2 regions of the Dorea sp. AF24-7LB genome follow, and region 1 is predicted to be linked to the other one. Evidence: a T-box and tRNA genes for the amino acid it is inferred to sense, from the RefSeq annotation. Region 1 holds a T-box; the other holds one or more tRNA genes.
What was found. The T-box of region 1 lies ahead of leuS (leucine--tRNA ligase). A T-box ahead of a tRNA ligase gene usually reads a tRNA of that ligase, here a tRNA-Leu.
Positions count from the first base shown of each region.

Region 2: it has a tRNA-Leu gene. The T-box ahead of leuS (leucine--tRNA ligase) is inferred to sense a tRNA for this amino acid. The anticodon was not compared.

Region 1 covers NZ_QUFR01000017.1:6,305-11,610, reverse strand. Annotated here, with positions in the region: gene DWY31_RS12880 (CapA family protein) at 1-1,222, opposite strand, end outside; gene DWY31_RS12875 (hypothetical protein) at 1,375-1,797, opposite strand; partial or broken gene DWY31_RS14290 (P-II family nitrogen regulator) at 2,157-2,774, shown strand; T-box leader at 2,856-3,075, shown strand; gene leuS (leucine--tRNA ligase) at 3,202-5,306, shown strand, end outside.
Region 2 covers NZ_QUFR01000001.1:397,724-403,029, reverse strand. Annotated here, with positions in the region: gene DWY31_RS02010 (TrmB family transcriptional regulator) at 1-181, shown strand, start outside; gene DWY31_RS02005 (diaminopimelate decarboxylase) at 178-1,449, shown strand; gene DWY31_RS02000 (hypothetical protein) at 1,538-2,182, shown strand; gene DWY31_RS01995 (helix-turn-helix domain-containing protein) at 2,338-2,625, opposite strand; gene DWY31_RS01990 (OB-fold protein) at 2,786-3,277, shown strand; tRNA gene DWY31_RS01985 (tRNA-Leu) at 3,435-3,517, opposite strand; gene DWY31_RS01980 (B12-binding domain-containing radical SAM protein) at 3,654-5,111, shown strand; gene DWY31_RS01975 (fumarate hydratase) at 5,104-5,306, shown strand, end outside.

The DNA of each region.
Region 1 (5,306 bases):
AAGTAGAATCGGAACTGTCGCTTGCAGGTGTTTTAAATTCTCCGTTTGCAATCGCTTCGTTATAGTTTTTAATCAGATCCAGAAGTGCCTGATTCTGATCTCCTTCTAGTGGTGTCGGGCAATAATCGTTGCGTACTGATGTGGAAGAGATTGAGCAAGGAATGATATTTTCTTTCGCATTTTTCTGAACTTTTCCCTTTTTGAAAGAGAATGTCTGCTGATAGATCATCGTATTCTTATCAGCTGGGTTGGAGTTTCCGCCAAAACAAAAGTTTCCAAGACTGTAGACAATGGATTTGCCTTTGTAGTATTCAATACCCTGCAAAACATGTGGGTGATGTCCGATAACGAGGTCAGCACCCTGATCTACTGCCAGGTGTGCAAGTGTCTGCTGGTTCGTGTCCGGACTGGTTTCTTTTTCCGTTCCCCAGTGGAAATTTGCAATGATCAGATTTGCGCCGTGTTCTTTTAAAGCCTGGATATTCTGTTTTACCTGTTCTTCGCGATCCAGATGATCATTCAGTTCATAAATACCGGTAAGTCCGACTTTGATCTTGCCGATTTTAATGATATCAACGGTATCGTATCCGAATGGAGCGATACCGGCATCGGTCAGGTTTTTGATTGTATCGGTATAACTCTGTTCGCCGTAATCAGAGCTGTGATTGTTCGCTGTATTGGCAGCTTCTACCGAATTGTTTGACAGAATCTGTGCATATTCCGGTGGCGCCTTGAAGGCGTAACTTTTATTTTCTCTCGTTGTCTCTGTAGTCAGTGTTCCTTCAAAATTCACAATAGAAAGATCATCCTTTTCCAGAATGGATTTTACATTTTTGAAGAAATAATCAGCGCCGTATTGATTATAGTAAGCTGGCAGGCTGGTCGAAGAATCAAAATGTTCATCTGTACCAAGCGTACAATCTCCCATGGAACTTATAGTCAGGGAAGTTGTGGAAGGATTACTCTTTCCTTTGATCGTAAATTCATTCACGGTTACACCGGAAGTGTCAATTGAAGGTGCCTTCTTTTTCTTTTTTTGAGCTGTCTGTTCCGTCTTCGGACTGGAGCCGGTAATTGCATGTACAATTGCTTTGATTCCGGAAAAGATTCCAAAGCAGATCAGAAGCAGAATCAGAATTACAACAGCGCGTCTGACGTGAAGATAGATTCTTCTAAGCTTCCGTCGGCGGCGCCTCAGTCTTTGTCTTTCGTTCTTGTCCATTGTTTGTTCCTCTTTTTCATTCTTTTAAATAAGCGTTATAATGCGCATCCTGCCGGAGGTTTTTTACATGATGGGGAATGCAATTTCCTATCATATAAAAACAGGCAGCTTCTGAATACAAAAAGCCGCCTGCTGTTGTCCTGATCAGATCATTAATTTAAAAATGTGCAACCGTCAGTATTAACTGCGGATAAATCGTCTTTGGCAGCACTGATGCTTACATAAAAGTCAATGTTGCATTCGCTAGAGAGTTTTTTCAGTCGTTCGATAAATTCCGGAATATTTTCCAGAGAAATGTCAGCATGTTTTAAAATACCATCGATAAAGATACACTCGATATCATGGTTAGAACTGTACATACCATATAAGAATCCGATATATTCATCTGTGTTAGTAATTGTTGGAAAATCATCCATACAGATTGTACGGATATCAAATGCTACACTTGCTGTGTCGCGATGTGTTTTTTTGATAAAAACAACATTTCCGTTGCATCTCTTAGCCTGCGCATTAGCCTGCTCAATCATTGTTTGTGTTTTTCCGCTGCCTTTTGGGCCTGTTAATAAATTTACCATGGCAAACTCTCCTTTATGTATCAGATTTACTGAATAATATCAGTATGAGTACTTGAGCTTATTATACACGAAATGACGAAAAGGAACAACTATTTTTTAGATTTTTATATAAAATTCTGAAAATTGTACATACGACTTGACAACTGAAAAAACGTACACTAAACTAAACCGCATGAAAGCAAAGGCGCTTCGAGATTATTCTCGAAGCGCCTTTGCTTTCTGATAATCATTGCAGGGATAAAGAACACAAAGGTGTGGTTTTTTGTATGTTGGCGACAGAAATCCATGCCTTTCTTTATTTCATGATTTTTCAGACAGGTAATGAGAGAAGGAGGACGATTATGACAAAAGAGATAATGACAGCAATTACAATGACGATCGTGTTTAAAGTGATCGATAGAACATTGGGACTTCGGGTTTCGGAAGAAGAGGAAATTATCGGTCTGGATGCAACGGAACATGGACTTTCTTCTGCTTATGCAGGATTCAGTTTAATGGATGTTACAGGTGGAGGTATGAATGTAAATGAAAATACAGAACTTGGTGAGAGCGATTATGATGCGGCATCAGAAGTACAGCGTGCAGCGGCAGTGAAGGTAACTACGCCTGTAGATGCAGAGACAGGTATTCATAAAGTTGTAATTATTGCAAAACTTTCCCGGTATGAAAAACTGAAAAATGCATTAAATACACTTGGTGTAACCGGAATGACTGTAACACAGGTTATGGGATGCGGTATCCAGAAAGGCGCCGGAGAAAAATATCGTGGTGTAGAAATGGATGTAACAGTGCTTCCGAAAGTAAAAGTTGAAGTAATAATAGGAAGTATTCCGGTTGAAAAAGTAGTAGAAACCGTAAAGAAAACATTGTATACAGGACGTATCGGAGATGGCAAGATCTTTGTTTACAACGTACAGAAAGTCATTAAAGTCCGTACCGGAGAAGAAGATCTGGATGCGCTGAAAGATGTAGAATAAAAAATATCGTTTTGGAGTGGTGCAATCTTAAGATAGGGGTTGACTTATTTTAACATTCTTCATATAATAGATGGGAATAACGCAGAAACGTTGAAGAGGAATATTAAGAGATCATTGTTTTTCAGAGAGCTGTCGGTTGGTGTGAGACAGCAAGCGTAATCTCCCAACTCGCCTCGGAGTTCTATTATTGAACAGGAGTAGATAATAGCGGGTCTTCCCGTTACAGAAGTGAATGAGTGCATCCGGTATATCCGGGTGAAGAAGAGTGGTACCACGGAAATCAAGCCTTTTCGTCTCTTAGAGATGAGGAGGCTTATATTTTTATATAATAAGAATTTCAGTTTCTATTATACAAAAAGCCTCCGGCAGGCTCTGAAGGTGGAAATCAAACATAAAAAGTTATTTAGAAAACAGGAGGAATGGAAAGATGTCAAAGATCCCTTATAATCATAAGGCAATCGAGAAAAAATGGCGCGAAAACTGGGAAAAGAACCCGGTCAATGTGACAACGAACGATGACGGAAGCAAAAGAGAGAAATATTATTGTCTGGATATGTTCCCATATCCATCAGGAAATGGACTTCATGTAGGACACTGGAGAGGTTATGTAATCTCTGATGTATGGAGCCGTTATAAATTGCAGCAGGGCTATTACATCATTCATCCGATGGGATGGGATGCATTCGGACTTCCGGCTGAGAACTATGCAATTAAGATGGGTGTACATCCGTCTATTTCCACAGAAGCAAATATTAAAAATATCAAGAGACAGATCAACGAGATCGCAGCTTTATATGACTGGGATCGTGAAGTAAATACAACAGATCCGAATTTCTATAAGTGGACACAGTGGATTTTCGTGAAGATGTTCAAAGAGGGCCTTGCATATGAGAAAGAGTTCCCAATCAACTGGTGCCCGTCCTGCAAGACAGGTCTTGCAAACGAAGAAGTTGTAAATGGTAAATGTGAACGCTGCGGAGCAGAAGTTACCAAGAAGAATCTGCGGCAGTGGATGTTAAAAATCACAGCATATGCAGACCGACTTTTAAATGATCTGGACAAATTAGACTGGCCTGAGAAAGTTAAGAAGATGCAGACAGACTGGATTGGTAAATCTTATGGTGCAGAAGTTGACTTCCCGGTAGAAGGAAGAGAAGAAAAGATCACAGTATATACAACCAGACCAGATACATTATATGGAGCAACCTTTATGGTACTGGCTCCGGAGCATGAACTTGCAAAGAGCCTGGCTACAGATGAGACAAGAGAAGAAGTTGAGAAGTACATTTACGATGCATCCATGAAGTCTAATGTAGACCGTATGCAGGATAAGGAAAAGACAGGTGTATTTACAGGAAGTTATGCAATCAACCCGTTAAATGGCGAGAAGACACCAATCTGGTTATCTGATTATGTACTTGCAGATTATGGTACAGGAGCAATCATGTGTGTACCGGCTCACGATGACCGTGACTTTGAATTTGCAACAAAATTCGGCATCCCGATCATCCAGGTTATCGCAAAAGACGGAAAAGAAATTGAAAATATGACAGAAGCATACACAGAAGCTTCCGGAACAATGATTAATTCCGGTGAGTGGAATGGTATGGAATCTTCTGTACTGAAAAAAGAAGCACCACACATTATCGAAGAACGTGGAATTGGTCGAGCTACTGTTAATTACAAACTGCGTGACTGGGTATTCTCACGTCAAAGATACTGGGGAGAACCAATCCCGATCGTACACTGTCCAAAATGTGGCAATGTTCCGGTACCGGAAGAAGAACTGCCGTTACGTCTGCCGGATGTAGAGTCCTACGAGCCGACAGGAACAGGAGAATCTCCGCTTGCTGCAATTGACGAGTGGGTAAATTGTAAATGCCCGCAGTGTGGCGCTGATGCGAAGAGAGAGACAAATACAATGCCACAGTGGGCCGGATCTTCATGGTATTTCTTGAGATATGTAGATAACCATAACGATAAGGAATTAGTATCCAGAGAGAAAGCAGACGCAATGCTTCCGGTAGATATGTATATCGGTGGTGTGGAACATGCGGTACTGCATCTTTTATACTCCCGTTTCTATACCAAATTCCTTTGTGATATTGGAGTGATTGACTTTGATGAGCCATTCCACAAATTGTTCAACCAGGGAATGATCACAGGTAAGAACGGTATCAAGATGAGTAAATCCAAGGGAAATGTTGTATCTCCTGACGATCTTGTAAGAGATTACGGATGCGATTCCCTGAGAATGTATGAACTTTTTGTAGGACCACCGGAGTTAGATGCTGAGTGGGATGACCGTGGTATTGACGGAGTAAACCGTTTCCTGAAGAGATTCTGGAATCTGGTTATGGACAGCAAAGATGCAAACATCGAAGCTACCAAAGAGATGATCAAAGAACGTCATAAGCTTGCAAAAGATATCACAACCCGTCTGGAAAGCTTCAGCCTGAATACAGCGATTTCCGGATTTATGGAGCATAATAACAAACTGATCGAGATTGCGAAAAAAGCAGGCGGAATCGA
Region 2 (5,306 bases), on a different contig from region 1:
GAGAGGCACATCAATCGGTGTGATCACAGATTCTAAGTATGTACTGACCGGAGAATATGGGGAAGGCAGTATGAATACATGCCTCTATTCCGGACAGAAGAACTTTGTTGAGTTATATAAACGTACACTGGCGAATGAAATAGAATTACTTGCAATGAAGAAGGAGAATGAGAAGCGATGAAAAAAATACCATTTGTAACAAAAGAACAGCTTGATGAGATTGTAAAAGAATATCCGACTCCGTTTCATCTTTATGATGAAAAAGGGATCCGCGAGAATGCAAAAGCATTAAAAGAAGCATTTTCATGGAACAAAGGATACAAAGAATATTTTGCTGTAAAGGCAACTCCAAACCCTTTCCTGATTAATATTCTGAGAGAATATGGATGCGGATGCGACTGTTCCTCTTATACAGAGTTGATGCTGTCAGAGGCAATCGGAGCAAGAGGAAATGACATCATGTTTTCGTCCAATGATACACCGGCAGAAGAGTTCAAAAAAGCAGAAGAATTAGGTGCGATCATCAACCTGGATGATATTACACATATTGATTTTCTTGAGAAAGCAATCGGACATATTCCGGAGACGATCAGCTGCCGATACAATCCGGGCGGACTTTTCAAAATCAGTAATGACATCATGGACAATCCGGGAGATTCCAAGTATGGAATGACAACGGAGCAGATTTTCGAGGCATTTAAGATTTTGAAAGCAAAAGGTGCGAAAGAATTCGGTATTCATGCATTCCTGGCAAGTAATACCGTTACGAATGAATATTATCCGATGCTTGCGAAAGTTCTTTTTGAAGTGGCTGTCAAATTACAGAAAGAAACAGGCGTTCATATTAAATTTATTAACTTATCCGGTGGTGTCGGTATCCCTTACAACCCGGATCAGGAGCCAAATGACATCCGTGTGATCGGAGAAGGCGTAAGACGTGTGTATGAAGAAGTGCTGACACCGGCAGGAATGGGAGATGTTGAGATTTACACAGAGCTTGGACGTTTCATGATGGGACCGTACGGCTGTCTTGTTACAAAAGCAATCCATGAGAAACATACATACAAAGAATACATTGGTGTAGATGCATGTGCTGTAAACTTAATGCGTCCGGCAATGTACGGTGCTTATCATCATATTACAGTTATGGGCAAAGAGAACAAACCATGCAACTGCAAATATGATGTCACAGGCTCTCTCTGTGAAAATAATGATAAATTTGCAATCGACCGTATGCTCCCGAAGATCGATATTGGAGACCTGCTTGTAATCCATGATACCGGCGCACACGGATTTGCAATGGGATACAATTACAATGGCAAATTAAAATCAGCAGAAGTGTTACTGAAAGAAGACGGCACAGCACAGCTCATTCGACGCGCTGAGACACCAAAGGACTATTTTGCGACATTTGACTGTTTTGATATCGGAAAAAAACTGGTAAAATAAACGGATACATATTGAAAACTTCCATCCTGTAAGGTATCGTAAAGACAGGCTATAAGCGATAGCTTACGGGAAAATGGAGGAAAAAGATATGAGTAGAAAGATGGTTCTTAAAAAATATGGAAGTATTTTCATTGTCTGCATACTGCTTGTGGGACTCCTGTCCGGCTGCGGGATGCGTGAAAAAGACGCAAAAGCCTATGTGACGGCAACACTGGATGCCAGTTATAAAGGGAAGTTCAAGGAATACAAGAAGCAGACAGATGCTACAGAGAAAGAAGTAAAGAACTTATATCAGGAAAATATTGATACGATGATGCAGAGCAGTGGTCTGGACAGTATAGGTGCTTCCGAAAAGATGACAGAGAAGTTCCGCCTGCTGTTTCAGGACATTTTAAAAGCCGCGAATTACAAAGTGCAGAGCGCCGAAAAAATAGACGAGGGGTTCTCGGTGAAAGTAAAAGTGAAACCGCTTAAGTGCTTCTCAGGATTACAGGACGAGCTGACGAAGAAGCTGGAAGCGAAGATGAAGACGTTAAAGAAGATTCCGTCAGACGATAAGCTCAATGAGCTGATGCTGCAGGAAATGTATGATCTCATGGCTGACAAGCTTAAAAGTCCGGAGTATGGGAAAGCGGAAGTTCGTAAAGTCCAGATCGAGAAGGATGATGATGGCGTGTATTCCATCCGGGAGAAAGATCTGACTTCGCTGGATGCGGCAATGTTCCCTATGTAGATGAAATATAATTTGAAATGGCGGAATACATATGTTATACTGCCGTCAGGCAAAGAATGATATGAGTATTCAATGGGTATACGAAATAAACCTCCCTGGAGTTGTAACTCCGGGGAGGTTTATTTCGTATTATGAATATTAAAATTGCAGAGTTTTTAATGCCTGTTGCGCATGGCTTTGATCAGATTCTTAAGAGCAGTTACTTCTTCTTCAGAAATACCGGATAAATCTATCCCCTGCTGTGATTCTACACCAAGCAGATAATCCGTAGATACTTTGAAAATTTTAGAAATATGGATGAGCACATCATAAGACGGCAGACGTAAACCAGTTTCGTATGCACTGATAACGGATTTGGTCAAACCAAGTTTTTGGGCAAGCTGCGCCTGTGTCATATTTTCTCTTAATCGTAATGTCTTTAATGTGTTTCCAAAATCAACCATACCAAAATCTCCTTTTGGTTAGTGTACTACATTATATGTATTTGATTGGTGGAAAATACCTTTAATTAGTTGACTTTACAATCAACTAATAGTAAACTAATAACATCTGGATAGCAGAATTGAAAATTATGCTGTCACACCAAAGTAGGAGGATTACAGAATGAAGAAAAAGGGTGGTAAGTTAAAATGGATAGTCATCATAGTGATTGTTATTGCAGCAATTAGTATGGCTACAAAAGGAGGAAACAATGATTCATCAACAGGGAATACAGAAAGTAATACTGCATCTTCGGAAAAGAAAGATACTAAGAAAAGCGAAAAGAAAAAAATAGAATATAAAAATGTATCTGCAAGTGAATTAATGAAAGCTTTGGAAGATAATGCTGCTGCTGCATCTGACAAATACAAAGGGAAATATTTAAGAATTACAGGAAGAGTATCAACAATTGATAGTGATTGTAAATACATTACTGTACTTCCGGATGATGATGAATACGCTATAATTGGAATTCAATGTAATACACAAAATGATAAACAAAAAAATGATGTAAAAAAATTATCAAAAGACAAAAAAATTGTTGTTAAAGGGAAATGTACAGATGTAGGAGAAGTTATGGGATACAGCCTGGATATTGATGCTATGGCACAATAATATCTCTTAATAATAATTAACGAACCTCACCTGTTTCTGATGATATGAGAATCAGGTGAGGTTATTTTATAAGATGAATTATATTTTGCGGAAACGGGAAGTTTTATGTAAAGAAAAAGCAGTAATGACCAAAAATCATTACTGCTTTCTTAATACCTGCGGATAGTGGGACTTGAACCCACACGAAGTCACCCTCGCAAGATTTTGAGTCTTGTGCGTCTGCCATTCCGCCATATCCGCATACTTGTTACTCAAAGCAACAAAATTATGATAATGTATTTTGAAACGAATGTCAAGAAAATTCTTTATAAAAATAGAAAAGAGGCTTATAATAATAACGGCAAACGAGAAAAGACAGGGTGGAGGAAAGAAACAGATGAAAATTCGTTTTATTGAGCCGGGCAATCGCCCGTATAAACCCACAATTTTAAATTATTTCGTATATGACCGCTATATCCGCACACCGTCGGTGGGCTTAAATACACTTGCGACGATTGTGAAGCGGGAGTATCCGGATACTTATATGTATAGTGAGTCGATTTCTAAGATTCCGATGAAGGATCTTCAGGATGCGAATATTATATTTATCAGCATTTTTACTTATGCGGCGGTTCGCGGGTATCAGATCGCAACATATTTGAAGGAGCATACGAATGCAACCATTGTGATGGGTGGGTTACATGCATCCATGAATGTGAAAGAAGCAGTGAACTATTGCGACTATGTGATGCTGGGTGAAGGTGATGAGACGATTCTTCCACTTATAAAAATGATACAGGAGAAAAAGAAACCGGATACGGCTGGATACGCCTGGCTGGAAGAGGGAGAATTTTACAGCACAGGAAAGACGGTTCCGCCGGAAAATATCGATGTGATCCCGGACAGAAGTCTGATTCATAATTATAAGAAGATGACAAAACATATGACGATTTGGCCGCAGGTACATGCCTCTAGAGGATGTCCGCATAACTGCGACTACTGTGCGCTTGTGAGACATTTTGGCAGATGTGTCAGAAAACGTACACCGGAAAATATTATAGAAGATATTAAATATTCCATTGATTTTTTTGAAAAAGGAAATCACAGAATTGTGCAGGATTTGTGGATCACGGATGATAATTTCTTTGCTGACCAGAAATGGGCAATGGAAGTCCTGCATGCGATCATAGACAGCGGAATCAAATATCGTTTTAATATCCAGGCAAGATATGAAGTGGGTTTCGATGATGAGATGTTAGAGCTGTTAAAGAAAGCTGGATTTTTTGAGCTAGATATGGGTATCGAGTTTATTGATGATGCATCTTTTGAAACTTATCACAAAAAGAGTACAAGAAAAGAGATTGAAAAATCTATCCGCAATATCCAGAAACATGGACTGAGCGTGCGCGGATTATTTATTCTTGGGTCGGACAATCAGAAAAAGGGTTGTGGAAAAGAACTGGCGGATTTCGTGATCCGCAATCATATTCAGGGCGTACTGATCCAGAGCATGTATTTTGTACCGGGGACACCGGCATATGAGGCAAATAAAGACCGTCTGATACATAGAAACTGGGCAAAATATAATGGAAATACGGTACATTATCCAAAGCAGATGACACCGTACGAACTTCAGCTTGAACAGATAGATGCCAGCAGACGGATTTATTCTGTGAGACGGCTGATCGGAGCATGGCTTAAAGAAGACTGGATGCATAAAGTTTTATTTACAGGAGAATTTTTCTGGCATATGAGTACCCGGTATGATCTGAAAAAAGAATTGAAAAATCTGCCAAAAGAGAATATGATAGAAAAAGTGAATAAAAATGCAATGGAGGTACTGCATAATGCGTGAAATTGATGTGGCAAAAATTACAGAAGTTGTAGAAAAATTATGCATTCAGGCGAACCAGTTTCTTCCGGAAGATGTGAAAGGTGCAATCGAGAAGTGCCGTGCATGTGAAGACTGGGAGATTGCGCAAGGCGTGTTAGACAATATTATAGAGAATTATGAGATTGCAGGTGCACAGGAAGTACCGATCTGTCAGGA